Regions from separate parts of the Halalkalibacter sp. HAAS-P013 genome, predicted to be linked through region 1. Evidence: riboswitches for the same ligand, from Rfam matches in the RefSeq annotation. Region 1 holds a riboswitch; the other holds the start of a gene.
The links. Region 1 has a riboswitch for thiamine pyrophosphate ahead of tenA (thiaminase II). Riboswitches for the same ligand answer to the same signal wherever they lie in the genome.

Region 1 (7,562 bases):
TGGAGAAAAAGTCGGTAAGAATTCTCGTTCCACAGAGGAACTAAAAGTTCCAAAATCACTAGGCTTTTTACGCGATACCTCTGTAGCCGTGTCATTAACGATGTTTATTCTTTTCTTTATCGTAGCTCTTTACGCAGGTCAAACATTTATTGAAACGGAACTAAGCGGCGGAGCAAACTTCCTAGTATTTGCTTTCTTGCAAGGGTTAACATTTGCTGCAGGTGTTTATATCATCCTTGCGGGTGTACGTATGCTATTAGCTGAAATTGTCCCTGCGTTTAAAGGTATTGCGGATAGGGTTGTACCAAATGCTATTCCAGCATTGGATTGCCCAGCTGTTTTCCCATTTGCTAACAATGCCGTAATTATTGGTTTCTTCTTTAGTTTTGTTGCAGGGTTAATCAGTATGTTCCTTCTTCCACTATTCGGTTTACGCGTTATTGTTCCTGGACTTGTCCCGCACTTCTTCACAGGAGCAGCCGCCGGGGTATTCGGTAACGCTACAGGAGGAAGAAGGGGCGCGATTCTTGGAGCAATGGCTAATGGATTTTTAATAAGCTTTTTACCAGCTCTATTACTCCCTGTCCTAGGTACACTTGGCTTTGAAGGTACTACTTTCGGCGATTCCGATTTCGGTGTAGTTGGAATCTTACTTGGAGGAGTGGTTGAACTATTTTCTTCACCAGCTGTATTTATTACCGTTATCCTTGGAATTCTAGCTTCAATCTTCGCTTTAGGCTTTATTAAAAATAAAAAGGATCCTTCTAGTGATCAGTCAGCAAATTTATAGGGTTGTTATGGCGTATGGATACTTATCCATACGCCATTTTATTTAGGTATCAGTCAACCATCTGTCATGTATAAGTTAATAAAATACAAAGATAGGCTTTTGTAATATCAACTTATCAAAAGCAATCAGCTCCGTCTCCCTATAGATTGAGGCATATAGGTCACACCTGAAGCAAGGGTTGAATCAACCTTATTAACAATTCATTCAGTTTTAGTGTTTTGAAACGACAACAAACAAAAATAAAGCATCCCTAGCAATACCGAGTACCAGAGACGCAGAACAGTGATTTTAACAATAATAACGACTTAACCCCTAAATAAAATACGTATTTCTCACCACAGTCAACCCACTATATAAAACGACGAGTCCAATAACAAATATCAAATCATATTTACTCCAGCGAACTCTGTGATAGTAGCTTCGTTGCCGATCGCCGTCAAAGCCTTTTGATTCCATGGCTATGGCCACTCTTTCTGCTTTTCGTATTGAACTAGCTAACAAAGGGATGATGTAACGCTTTGTTTCCTTAATCCGCCCCTTGATGCCTCTCTCTTCCCCTAATCCACGAATTCGATGAGCTGCGCGAACCTGTATTAATTCCTGCCTGAACAAAGGAAGAAACCGATATGCAGCCATCATACCATACCCAAAACGAGGCGGTAGCTTCCAATGTTGAACCAAACTCAACATGAATTTTGTCGGTTCCGTTGTCAGTACAAATAATAGAGACCATGACACAAAAACGAATGAACGAAGTCCTAATGACAGTCCGACCAATACATTTTCTAAAGCAACTGGCATACTTCCAATACTAAAAAGAATCGTTTCACCACGCTCATCAGGAAAGACAATACTAATCCAAATAAAACTAAAGGCAAATAAACTAAACGGTAGAAGAACCACCAATAAAAAGCGGAAAGATACGCCTCCCAAAAGTGCGATCGCTATGATCGTCAAAGTAAATAAAACGAATGGAGTCCAAGGATCAAAAATCGATATCATAAAGAAAATCGCGATCAACATGCTAATGAGCTTCATCGTTGGATTTACTCGTTGTAAGAAACAGTCGCTTTTTTGATAATGTTCTAGCATAACAGCCCTTCCTCCTCAAATGCCTTGACCCACCGTTGAAGTGAATAGGAAACCGGCTTTCGAATCGATGATTTCGCAAGTAAGTCTGTTTCTTCAAAGAACGGAGTTACCTCCCCAAGGTATGCAACTTTGCCCTCATGTAAAAGCAAAACCTTATTTGCGTACTTCGCAACCAGTTCCATATCGTGCGTAATCATCATGACCGTTTTTCCATCTTGGTTAAGCTCTGTCAGTAATTGCATTAAAGCTTCTGTGTTCACATGATCTTGACCGAAAGTTGGTTCATCCAAAATAAGAAGCTGCTGATCATCGGTGAGCATTGTCGCCACTGATAGACGGCGCTTTTGTCCCTGGCTTAATGAAAACGGATTAGACACCCGTTGTTCTGTTAAATGAAATTGCTCTAGAAGTTTAGTAACACGCGGCTGCCAATCTTGCTTCTCCCAACCAAGAATCTTTAATCCATATGCCAGCTCTTCTTCCACGGTATCACAAACAAATTGATGCTCAGGATTTTGAAAAACAAATCCAACCTTCCGCATAAGTTCATGTATCTTTAACCCTTGTACCGAAACATCATTAAAATAGATATCCCCTCTATCAGGTTTTAACAGCCCGATTAAAATTTGAGCGAGCGTACTTTTCCCCGTACCGTTTGGACCTAAAACAGCAACAAAATCACCCGATTGAATGGAGAAATCAATGTCTTTTAAAACGTGATGATCTTTATATGAATAAGATACATGCTCGACATGTAAGATTGCTGGACCTAGCGGAGGTAGCTCTTTTGTTTTGATTTCGGTATCCGAAATCCTAAGTTTTCTTTTTTCAAACTCTTCTAACCAATCTTCTTGTGAAAGTGGGAACGTATCCCATTGCATCCCCTTATCTTCTAGGGACTTCGCATAGGCACAAATTTTAGGAACCCAAATGCCTTGTTCCGTTAGTTCATTAAAATGGTTGCTAAAAATGACACGCGGTGCGTCATCAGCAATCACTTCTCCAGTTTTCCCAAGAACGATCACGCGCTCTAAATAAGGTAATACCTGATCAAGTTTGTGCTCAATAAATAACAATGTTTTATTTAATTCAGAGGAAAGCTTAATCATTAATTCAAAGATTTCTTCCGTACTAGCAGGGTCTAAGTTCGCTGTAGGCTCATCTAAAATGAAGACCTCAGGATCCATCGCTATTAAGCAGGCAAGCCCCAGTTTTTGTTTCATCCCACCTGATAATTCTCCTATTTGAGCTTTTTTCCAGTCTGTCAACCCTACTAACTGCAAGCTCCTATCCAATCTCACGTCCATTTCTTCTTTTGAAAGATGGAGATTTTCTAAACCAAAAAGAATTTCATCCTCAACGGTTAACATGCAGAATTGCGTATCCGGATCTTGAAAAAGAATACCGATATGGTGACAAATTTCGCTGAAGCTTAGTTTGATTGGGTCCTTACCGTCAATAGCGACCCTTCCACTCATTTCAGCTTCCATCGATTTCGGAATAATTCCATTGACAGCTAAAGCTAGCGTACTTTTCCCACCGCCACTCGGCCCAAGTATCAGAACTTTTTCCCCTTTTTCAACAGTCACGTTAATGCTTTTTAGCACATCTTTAGTTTGAAAAGGGTAACGTACGGTTAATTCATCAACCTTAAGATACGACATCATGATCTATCCTTTGCCTGCGTTTCTCTTTTCCTAACGCAAAATTATCCAGGACTCCCGTTTTACAGAGCGCATCCGCAATGCTCTTACTTCCCCATCCTGCTAATAGAGCCCCACTAATAAGCATCGTCACAAACATAAGTCCCGTTACAATAGTAGAATATTGACTGTACCCATATAAATAGAAAAGAGTAATAAAGTTCGCAATAACTCCAAACATCCCCGCTAGCATTAACACAGGTAGACGATAGCTTCGATATAAAAAGAGTGCTAAAGCAAGCTCCGCCCCAAGACCTTGAGTAAAGCCAAGAATGAGAACAACACCAGCATTCACCGATCCAACAAGAATTTCTGTAACAGCTGCTATCATTTCTGCACTTAATGCAACACCAGGTTTCCGAATAATGTAAGCACAAACAATCGGAGCCATAATCCAAAACCCTGTAATCAATCCCCTTCCGACTGGCCCGAAAACACCTTCAACAAATTGACCAAAGAATATCCAAACAAGATATAATACTCCAAAAACAACCGAAATCGAAGACATCACAACGATTTCTCTTAAATTTAACCCTTTTGAATTTTTCATCCTAGTTCACCTTTCTTAGGTTGTTCAAAGGGTTCGAGCCCCTTTGAACAACGATCTATGAATCTATACATTCTTACTTTCTTTTTGAACAGGCCACTCTTCTAACTTATACGGCATATCAAAGAACATAAATTCAAGCTGGCAACTTAACACAAAATGTTCTTGCATTTTTCGCTTTTCTTCTTCTGTAGTCTGTTCAGCTAATTCATCAAGCCTTTTTAGGGACATATTCATTCGTGGTTCCTCTTGTGCACCGTAAAAGGTAATCCACTCGAAGAACGGATGATCAGGCTGAGGATTGTATTCCTTCATAATTCGCTCTCCAATATATAAGTAAATCCACGGGCATGGTAGAGAGACAGCAATGATTTCTCCAAGCGTCCCTGATTGAGCAACGTTTAGCATATGGCTAATATAGTGTTGAGCGGTTGGTGCGAGTGGATACCCTTGCAAGTCCTCATACTGTACACCTGCGACTTCGCAGAAATTACGATGTGGATGAATTTCACTATTTAAGATAAATCCAATACTCGCATTAAACATTTCCATGTCTTCACGCTTAGTACATTTGGCCATACCCAACGCTTTCGTTTGGATCATTGCGTTTAAATATTCATAGTCTTGTTTGACATAATGAATCAAGTGTTCCTTATCAACCTTTCCTTCAGCCACTCCTTTAATAAATGGATGGTTATAACATGCTTCAAAAATGTGATTCGTTTCTTGACGTAATTGCTCTGAAAAACTCATAAAAACACCCTCCTATTTTAAAAAAAATCCTACTAGTTCGGACCAAAAAAGGCCGCCCCGAAAATGGAGCGACCTTTCTGAAAAATAAAAGAATAGATTCGTTTCTAATCTTTGAAACTACGACTCGAATCTATGTACATTCGTATTTCTCATAAAATATACTAAGCCTGCTCCACTTTCCTACGCTGGTACTAACCAGATCAGGTTCAAAGGGATGAAGGAAGTCCTTCTCTCAGCCATTACGGCACCCCTAGTGGATTTCTTATTAAGTTGGAACCACTATACCACATATCCCCAGTTTGGGCAAAGTTTTCTTTTACTAACTTTATTCGTTGTGCCCCCCATAGTCTCAACTCACCTCGTTTTATTTGTTGCTCAGAGTCTCCCAACCTTCGCTAAAAAGATCATTATTCTAAACTCAATAAGTGAATAATTCTTACACTGGTTGAAGTTTCTTTTTTCGTATTCACATAAAAAAATAAGCTGTTTCTCATATTCTAAAAAAATACATTAGTAGATAATATAACGACATTACAGAATAATAAGAAAATATAAGTTTAAATTTATTGAACAAACGAAATTGAAAAGTCATAATCCGCATCATAACGGAAGGGCGGAATCTTGATGGGGAATGCAATACGTAAAGTAGATACAGAGTTAGAAATGAAGCCAAAAACATCATCAATAGAAAAAAGACCTTGGTGGCAAGCGTGGGGGCCTAGCGCCATAGTAGCGGCAGCAATAGTTGGACTCGGAACCGTTACAACTGTTTCTGTGACAGGGGCTACTTACGGTTTCCAGGCTGCATGGATTATTGTCCTTGCCTGTTTTATAGCGTACTTTGTACAAAAGCCTGTCATTAAATGGACCATTCAAACCTCGTCCGGGGCAATGGAAGGTGTTCGGAATGAGATTGGAAAAGGATGGGCTATCTTGCTATATATTGCTCTTTTAATAGGGGCTTTAGCCTTTCAGGCAGGAAACTTTTTAGGTGCAGCAATGGTCCTTAATTTCTTTGCTTCAAACGTTCCTTTTGAAACATGGGTTACAATTTTATCCTTTGGGGCATTAGCTATTTCATTAATTGGTGTATATAAATTAATCGAGAATATTAATCGTACAATTATTGTGCTTATGTTATGGCAGCTGCTTTCTTAAGAGCTTTCTCGGCCTCTCTTCCTTTAACTCGCCTTAATCATTAGCATTCTTTCACGACCTTAACCTCTTAACTACCTCATAATTAGCTTTAATCATCACACCAACTCAATCACAAACAAGATTGAATTTCCATCTCAAGCCCTCCCTTTCCCCTTAATTCACAACATATATTTCCTATGCAATAATCGCGGAGTATCAGTACTTTCAGGCCTCAAAAAGCGACATCCAAACACAAATTACCACAAAAACAGACACCGTCTTCTTACTGAAGATAAGTGTCTGTTTTCAATAACTTATATAGTAGATATCTTACTTAATCCCCCAAAAACATTCACCTACTCTTTAAATGCAAAATAAAAATAACAACCATTCAAAACCGTCAATAAAGCTAATCCAATGAAAACATTGCTATACATCATCGCACTCCCCTGTGCAACAGAAAAAGGATTTAGCAAAACTCCACTTTCATAGTCTAAAATCTTCCCAATAATCGCCCCGCCAATGGCCCCAGACATGAAATTAAACAAGTTGTAAATCCCCATCCCCACTCCTATTTCATCTCTAGGAAGAGACGTTGAAATTAACGTCGCAGTCCCCGTCTGAAGGAAAGGAAATGCAATATAACTCATAATAACTACCGCCCCAATAACCCAAGCTGGATTTCCGATAAAGGTCGATAACAAGAAAAAGCCCAAAATCATAAGTCCAAATGCAATATAGACGACTTGCTTTGCTCCCCTCCTGTCAGTTAATACCCCAGCCACTTTTCCAATAAATGCAGCTGCCATTGCAGCAGGAAAAATCGTCAGTCCAATATAGAGCGTATTTAGCCCATTAACCTCACTTAACATTAGAGGAAGCATAAACATCATGCCAAACATCGTCATGATTGCTAAAAAGCCAGAAATAATAGTGGTTCTAAAAGGTCCGTTTCGAAACAAGTCCGGGCGGATAAACGGATTCTCACTACTCAATGTCCTCCCGGCAAATACAACCTACTAAACGAATACGAAAACAATAACGTGTAAAGAGACTTGCACAGAAACATCAAAAAGCTATCAAACACTTTTTGATGTTTGATAGCTTTTAGTAGCTCCTGACCTTATCGTAATCTCTTATGAATACGAACCTATTTTCACTTCATCTGAAATGATCAATGTAGGCTCTGTAGAATTTTGAATATCCTCAATCGTATAACCCTCTGCAACTTCAATTAACTCTAAGCCCTTCTCCGTTACATCAATCACCGCACGATCTGTAATAATTCGATTCACAACCTTTTGCCCAGTTAATGGCAAAGAGCACTTTTTCAAAATCTTCGGTTGGCCCGCTTTATTAACGTGTTCCATAATAACGACGATCTTTTTAGCACCATGAACTAAATCCATGGCACCACCCATTCCTTTAATCATCTTTCCCGGGATCATCCAGTTTGCCAAGTCTCCATTTTCGGCCACTTCCATTCCACCTAAAATAGCTAAATCAATATGGCCTCCTCTTATCATCGCAAATGACTCAG
Region 2 (7,562 bases), on a different contig from region 1:
TCAGATTAATGAGTCCATGAAGGAGAAGTTCCAGCTAAAACAACATCTAATGATGTTGCGGATGAATTGGAGTATTGTCGCCAAGTCATCTCTGTTGTGGAAAAAGAACCGCAAATCGCTCAGATTCCAGCGATTAAAGAGAAAGTAAATGTGTTAAAAGAAGTAGTAGAAGATTATACAGAGCATCTCAATTATTCAAACGACCCAGATGCACGACTTGGACATAAAACAGAGAACTCTTCTTTCTTTGGCTTCAAAACACATCTCGCCATGACGAACGAAGAACGAATTATTACAGCGTCAGTGGTCACTTCTGGAGAAAAAAGCGATGGAAAGTATCTACAGGAACTAGTTCAAAAAAGCCAAGAAGCAGGAATGGAAATAGATACACTCATTGGAGATACAGCCTACTCTGATAAAGACAACATTCAATTTGCGAAAACAAATAACATGAGCCTAGTTTCCAAACTCCACCCTATCATTACAGACGGAACACGGAAAAATGATGAATTCGAATTCAATAAAGATGCCGGTATGTATGTTTGTAAAGCTGGACATATGGCAACTCACAAAAAATATGATCAACGAAAAGGGAAAGATACTAATCCTCGAATTCGATACCTATTTGATGTTGAGAAATGCAAAATCTGTCCATTTCAAGAAGGGTGTTATAAAAAAGGCGCAAAAACAAAGTCATATTATGTGACCATTAAATCAGAGGAACATTCTGATCAAGAATCCTTTCAACAAACAGAAGAGTTTAAAGAAATGCAGAAGTCACGTTATAAAATAGAAGCAAAAAATAGCGAGTTAAAACATCGACACGGGTTAAAAATTGCATCATCCTCGGGTCTGTTTGCTATGCAAATTCAAGCAGCTACCACGATATTTGCGGTGAATCTCAAGAGAATACTAAAGCTTTTAAACGAGAAAGAGTAATAAATAGAAAAGAAATAGGCAATTTCTCACCCAATAACGGAGGAAAATTGCCTGTTTTTTTAAATTCAAATTCTCATTAGCACGAAAAACGGAAGTTTTTCAGTGCCCTCCCTCTGCATCCCGCAGGAGTCGAGTGACTTCCGCTCCATTTCCCTACGAGGAAAACGTTTCTTCACAGCAACAATCTTTACAAAAACAGCTTTAAAAAACAACAAAACCACCTTACCAATGGTTTTGTTGTTTATCTATTTAATTTCTCATAATAATATATATTAAATATATTATATAAAATATCGTTAAAGCCATCCCCTCATATTTTTTCACTTTATAATGTGTACGAGAGAAGATAAACAAGATAATCGTTAACACAAGTAGCACAAATATATCAAAAAATAATTTATCATTCACCGGCAAGGGAGAGATAATAGATGCGATCCCAAGGACAAATAACACATTAAAGATTGAGCTTCCAACAATATTCCCTAAGGCAATCTCACTTTGTTGTTTCATTGCAGCAGTTATTGATGTAATTAGCTCTGGCAAAGAAGATCCTATAGCAACTATTGTTAGTCCTACTAAGGTCTCACTCATCCCAAAGCGTAAAGCAATATCCGTACTACTTTCTACAACCAAATATCCGCCTAATACAATTGCAGCCAAACCTCCAAATGTAATAAGAATGTTCTTACCCCATCCTCCAGTTTGGTCAATGTTTTTGTTTTCTCCAATATTCTCTTCACGGCTATTCCTGGCAGCTTCAATTACATAATACAAAAATATAGCAAAAAATAACAAGAAGATAATTCCATCACTTCGAGTAATAAAATTTTCATTTGTAAATTGGAGAACTCTATCACTCATAACTACGAGTAATGCAACCGTAGCAAGAAAAGCAAATGGAATTTCCTTTTTTATTGTTGGCCTTTCCACAGACAAAGGAAAAATAAATGCAGTGATCCCAACAACTAATGACATATTTAATAAATTACTACCAACAATGTTACCGATTGTGACATCCGCATTCCCTTCTAAAGCAGCAATGATACTAACTGTTGCTTCAGGGGCACCTGTACCAAACGCCACAATTGTTAAGCCTACAATAAGAGGTGGAACACGAAACAATGCAGCAATATTAGACGAACCATCAATAAAATAATCCGCCCCTTTAATAAGTAACCCAAAGCCTATTAAGAGTAAAAGATATACCATCTTATTATCACCCGTCCATTTTGTAATCTTTTTTAATTTACACAAATTGAAGAGATTTTAACCTTTTTACGCCAACAAAAAACGACTCACATGGAGGGCACTGAAAGGTCAGCTTTACCTTTTTTCAGTGCCCTCGTCACATAAGCCGTTTTTTACCTAATCCTTTTATGCTGCATCTGAAACATTACTTTGACGTTTTGCCAAGAAGAACTGAGGATACTTCTTTGAAAGTAAAATTAATATGGCAAGCGTTAGTAACATCTCCGGTATTAAATATGAGATATTATAATAAAAAGAGTACAGGCTGGCATTCATTCCATCTGGAGCATATTCTCCAAACCACACTACACCTGATGTAAAGTGACTAAAAAAGCGCAGAGTCGTAGCAAATAACAACCCTGATACAATAGCTGCCGTGCTAGGAACCAAGCCTTTTTTCAACATGAATATGCTCGCTAAGCCTAATACAAGGTACGCTAATGGATAATCTAGTATTAACTGTATCGGGTGTACAACATATCCCCCAAACAGCAGATTTAATAATCCGACTAATAATCCTGTTACTACACCCACTTTCCAACCTCGTCTAAAGGAAATAATAAAAATAGGAACCATAATCAACGAAATTGACCCCCCCATTGCCCAAAGTGCCCCAAACTTTACATTACTTAAGACAATCGCTAAACCTGTCATCACTGCCACTTCAATCATTGTTAATAAACGATCTCTAGACATAAAAAAACCTCCTTTTGTTTTTATCCACAAGAGAAGGAAAGGTGTCAATATAAAATGAGCACAAATAATCTCACATTATTACAGCCACTTCCCTACGCTAGTTTAAACTAGATCAGGTTCTAAGAGTTGAGGATTACCCTCTCTCAGTCACTCGACACCCCTAGTGGATATTGCTTGAAATTGTCTGTTATATTATATCATATTCTTCTAAAAGGTTGGGTTTCTTCTTATATTTCCCAACTTCTCAAACGCAGCTGCAACCTCGATTAACTTATTCTCTGTAAATGCTTTTCCTGTGAACGTAATCCCTACCGGTTCTCCTTCTCCTGTATAACCTGCTGGAACTGTAATAGATGGATAACCCGCCTTTGCTGGAATTGCTGCCCCAAGATTATTAGGAAAAACGATGATATCAAGATCCTCTCTAGTCTTATCCGATTTCATAAGCAAAGACTGGCCATTTTTCAGCCTGTTTGGATAACTTCAATGCTTGCATCTAATAACCAACTCTTTTCAATCTCTTTTAGTTTTGGGTTGATCATCTAAAGACCTACTTTCATGAAATGATATTATTTTATTATACTGAATTTATTTTACGTAAACTAGTAAGAAGCAAAGAAGTACAAAGAAAAAGAGGCAGTGTTAAAAGGTCCGTTTTTTGACCTTTTGACACTGCCCTTATCACCCTATTTATACAGTCTTCTTCTTCCAAGTTCCTAAAACTAATGCTGTCACAATAGCACCAAGAACAATAGCTAATAAATACATAAACCAACCACCAGACACAAGTCCGATTACAAATATTCCACCATGCGGAGCAGGCAATCCAATTCCAAATAATGCTGTAAGCCCACCTGCTACTGCTGCCCCAGCCACACAAGCTGGAATAACTCGACCCGGATCAGCTGCAGCAAACGGAATGGCACCTTCTGTAATAAAGGATGCACCTAAAATATAATTTGTCTTACCTGCTTCTTGCTCTTGCTTCGTAAACTTACGCTTGAAGAATGTTGTTGCTAAAGCTATTCCAAGTGGTGGAACCATCCCGCCTGCCATAACAGCAGCGTGAGGTCCAAAGTTACCCGCATCAATCATCGCGATACCAAAAGTAAAGGCAGCTTTGTTAATTGGACCACCCATGTCAATCGCCATCATTCCACCAAGAATGATTCCGAGTAAAATCATATTTGTTGTTCCCATGCCGCCTAACCAGCCTTCAAGCCCACGGTTGATCGCGCTAAGTGGTGTAACAAGAAGTAACATGATCATACCTGTTAAGAAAATATTAAAGACCGGATAGAACAAAATCGTCGTAATACCGCTCAGTTGTTGTGGTAAGCCAGCTAGTAATTTCTTTACAAGTAGAGCAATATAACCACCTAAGAAACCAGCAATCAACCCACCTAAGAAACCAGCATCTCCATTTACAGCAATTAAACCACCAACCATACCAGCTGCAAAACCAGGACGATCAGCAATACTCATCGCGATAAAGGCAGCTAGAACCGGAATCATTAGTGCAAAGGCCGTTCCTCCACCAATGTCCATTAACATTTGTGCAAACTCATTATTCAGGTCAATGTCAATTAAGAAGGAAAGCGCGATTAAAATACCTCCACCGACAACAAACGGGAGCATATTCGAAACACCATTCATTAAGTGTTTATAAAATCCGCCACCAGCTTTTCCTTTTTCTTGATTTTCGTTGTTTCCACCAGAACCGCCTGACCCTTTATACACTGGAACATTCCCAGACTTAGCTTGATCAACAAGTTCTTTTGTGCGGCGGATTCCATCTGTGACTGGCACTTCAATAACTTTTTTACCAGAGAAGCGATCCATTTCCACTTTTGTGCTCGCTGCAACGATAATAGCTTGAGCATTTTCGATTTCATCTGGAGTTAATTGATCTTTCACTCCACCAGAACCATTTGTTTCAACTTTAATAGTTAATCCTTGTTTTTTCGCTTCATCTTTTAGTGCATCTGCCGCCATAAACGTATGAGCAATTCCTGTTGGACAGCCTGTAACGGCTAACAGATCATACCCATCTTTTGCCGGTGTTTTCTCTGCTTCTTCTTTATCTAATTGCTCTTGTTCTTTTTTATCAATAGCAGCGACAACATCAGCCTCTGACTTTGCTTCTAATAAAGCATTACGGAAAGCCTCATCCATTAAAAACGTAGACAAACGCGATAACGTTGCTAAATGCTCTTCATTTGCTCCAGCTGATGCAGCAATCATAAAGAATAGGTGAGTAGGTTGACCATCCAGTGCTTCATAATCTAATCCGCTATCTGAGCGGCCAAAAGCAATCGATGGGGTTTTAACAGCCTCACTTTTTGCGTGAGGGATTGCAATTCCATCGCCAAGACCCGTTGTGCTTTGTTCCTCCCTTGCAAGTATTGCTTTTTTGTATTCAGCTGCATTATTTAATCTTCCAGCGTCGTCTAGCTTTTTAACTAATTCATCTATCGCTGAAGCTTTATCGTTAGCTTTCATATTAAGAACGATTGTATCTCTTTTTAATAAATCTGAAATTCTCATCCTACTCATCCCTTTCTATTCTAATTCATTGATGTTAATTTCCCTCATTAAAGCCTCTACTTTTTCCCTTTCTGCAAATCCTTTAGAAAAAGCGGTCGCACTCCCTGTCGCAACTGCAAATTTAAAGGAATCTTCTAGTGACATATTTTCTGTTTTAGCCGCTAAGAAACCAGCAACAACGGAATCCCCCGCTCCAACAGAGTTCTTGACTTCCCCTTTAGGAGTATTAGCGAAAAGAATCTGATCCTTTGTTCCTAAGACAGCTCCATCGCCTGCAAACGAAACCAGAACATATTCGATTCCTTTTCCCAGAAGTTCTCGTACATAAGGAATAGCTTCTTGTGGTTCATGTAGTGTTACCGAGAACAACTCTCCTAGCTCATGGTGATTCGGTTTAATGAACGTTGGCTGAGCTTCAAGTACTTTTGTCATGGCTTCACCACTTGAATCAATAAAAACCTCAGCGTTTCTCTCAATTGCACTTCTACATAACACTTTGTAAATTTCACTAGGAATCATCGCCGGTACACTTCCTGCTAGAACAAGCGCATCGCCTTCATTTAAAACCGACAATTGTGTTTGCAATTGTTCAAGATGTTCACTAGTAATTTCAGGTGATACACCGTTAATTTCTGATTCCTGTTCACTTTTGATCTTTATGTTAATCCTTGTATCACCAGTAACTTGTAAAAAGTTTGTCTTTATGTCTTCCTTTTCAACGACATCTTTTATATATGCACCTGTAAATCCACCTATAAATCCAAGTGCTTCACTTTGATGTCCAAGTCTTTTTAATACTCTTGAAACATTAATCCCTTTCCCACCCGGGGCTTTATAGTCATAATTAGAACGGTTCACTGCACCTAGATTAACTTGTTCAAGTTCAACAAAATAATCAAGCGCAGGATTTAAAGTAACGGTATAAATCATAGGCTAACCACCTCTAACGTTGTCTTTTTTCGTAAGTTGCATAAGTATTCTTCATCTACTTTTGTACTAGTTACTAGTATTGCCTCTTCAACATTACTAAATTTACTAAATGAAACTTCACCAAATTTTGAATGATCTGCCAAAATAAAACTTTGACGCGATCGTTTTATTGCACTCTCTTTAATGAACGCTTCTTCAGGGTCAGGAGTTGTGTAACCATCTTGGATGGCTACTCCGTTCACACCAATAAAAGCTTTATCAAATCTAAAAGACTCCAAGGTTCGAATGGCACTCCTCCCAATAAAAGCTCTCGTCCCTGATTTCACATAACCACCAACAACATGTGTTTCTATATTTAAATCAATTAACAATGGAATATTAGATAATCCATTAGTAACAACAACTACTTCCTTACCTTCTAAAAAAGGAATCATTTCAACTGTACTTGTACCCGCATCAAGGAAGATGCAGTCTCCATCGTCGATTAAAGAAACGGCCCTCTCGGCAATCTTTTTCTTCTCTTGACTGTTTTTGATCGTTTTCTCCTCAACTGTCGGCTCTTCTAATTTCTTTTGAAGAAGTGTTGCCCCGCCATGAATGCGCTTTAATTTATTTGCTTTTTCGAGATCGGTTAAATCTCTTCTAATTGTTGATTCTGACGCATTCGTCTCATCAACCAATTCTTGCATTTTCACTGTAACTCTTTCTTTTAATAAAGAAAGTATTATTTCATGTCTTTCAATTGTGAGCAAAATCCATCACCTAACCTTAACTACAAACAAAGTATACACTCAAATTCAACCAAGTTCAATCATTTTCAATCATTTTCTTTAAAAAAAGAAAGCGCTAACCATTTTTTAGGTTACCACTTAAATAATTTTTTATTAAACATTGAAATAAACCCCACTTTAAAAATCTATAATCTTCTTTTTCATCAAAAAAATGTAATTAATTACAAGTCTTATACAAGAGGCTTTTATAATTGTTATAAAGTAAACGGGGATGTCTCAAAAGGTTGCTTTCGACCTTTTGGGACATCCCGTTATTTTAATTATTTGCTTTTTTCGTAAATCATTTCCTTGTTCCGAACTCTTTTTTATCCTTTTTTTAAGTTATCTTCAATTTCTTCAACTAACAAAGATAACTCTGTCCACCGCTCAATTGTTTCTTCCAACTCTTTTTCTAACGATTCTTTTTCCTTC

Region 2: it holds a riboswitch for thiamine pyrophosphate, as region 1 does, so the genes downstream of both, thiT (energy-coupled thiamine transporter ThiT) here and tenA (thiaminase II) in region 1, are expected to answer to the same signal.

Annotation. Positions count from the first base shown of each region.
Region 1 is NZ_JBWQTU010000015.1:51,610-59,171, forward strand. Features, by position in the region: gene AC1FXP_RS18910 (PTS ascorbate transporter subunit IIC) at 1-790, shown strand, start outside; gene AC1FXP_RS18915 (energy-coupling factor transporter transmembrane component T family protein) at 1,103-1,882, opposite strand; gene AC1FXP_RS18920 (ABC transporter ATP-binding protein) at 1,876-3,549, opposite strand; gene AC1FXP_RS18925 (ECF transporter S component) at 3,533-4,135, opposite strand; gene tenA (thiaminase II) at 4,199-4,885, opposite strand; TPP riboswitch at 5,046-5,147, opposite strand; gene AC1FXP_RS18935 (divalent metal cation transporter) at 5,510-6,043, shown strand; gene AC1FXP_RS18940 (MFS transporter) at 6,379-7,017, opposite strand; gene AC1FXP_RS18945 (CoA transferase subunit B) at 7,159-7,562, opposite strand, start outside.
Region 2 is NZ_JBWQTU010000011.1:67,261-74,822, forward strand. Features, by position in the region: partial or broken gene AC1FXP_RS15130 (IS1182 family transposase) at 1-939, shown strand, start outside; gene AC1FXP_RS15135 (calcium/sodium antiporter) at 1,189-2,148, opposite strand; gene thiT (energy-coupled thiamine transporter ThiT) at 2,314-2,883, opposite strand; TPP riboswitch at 2,956-3,055, opposite strand; partial or broken gene AC1FXP_RS15145 (amidase family protein) at 3,091-3,318, opposite strand; gene AC1FXP_RS15150 (PTS fructose transporter subunit IIABC) at 3,574-5,430, opposite strand; gene pfkB (1-phosphofructokinase) at 5,446-6,360, opposite strand; gene AC1FXP_RS15160 (DeoR/GlpR family DNA-binding transcription regulator) at 6,357-7,112, opposite strand; gene AC1FXP_RS15165 (ABC-F family ATP-binding cassette domain-containing protein) at 7,457-7,562, opposite strand, start outside.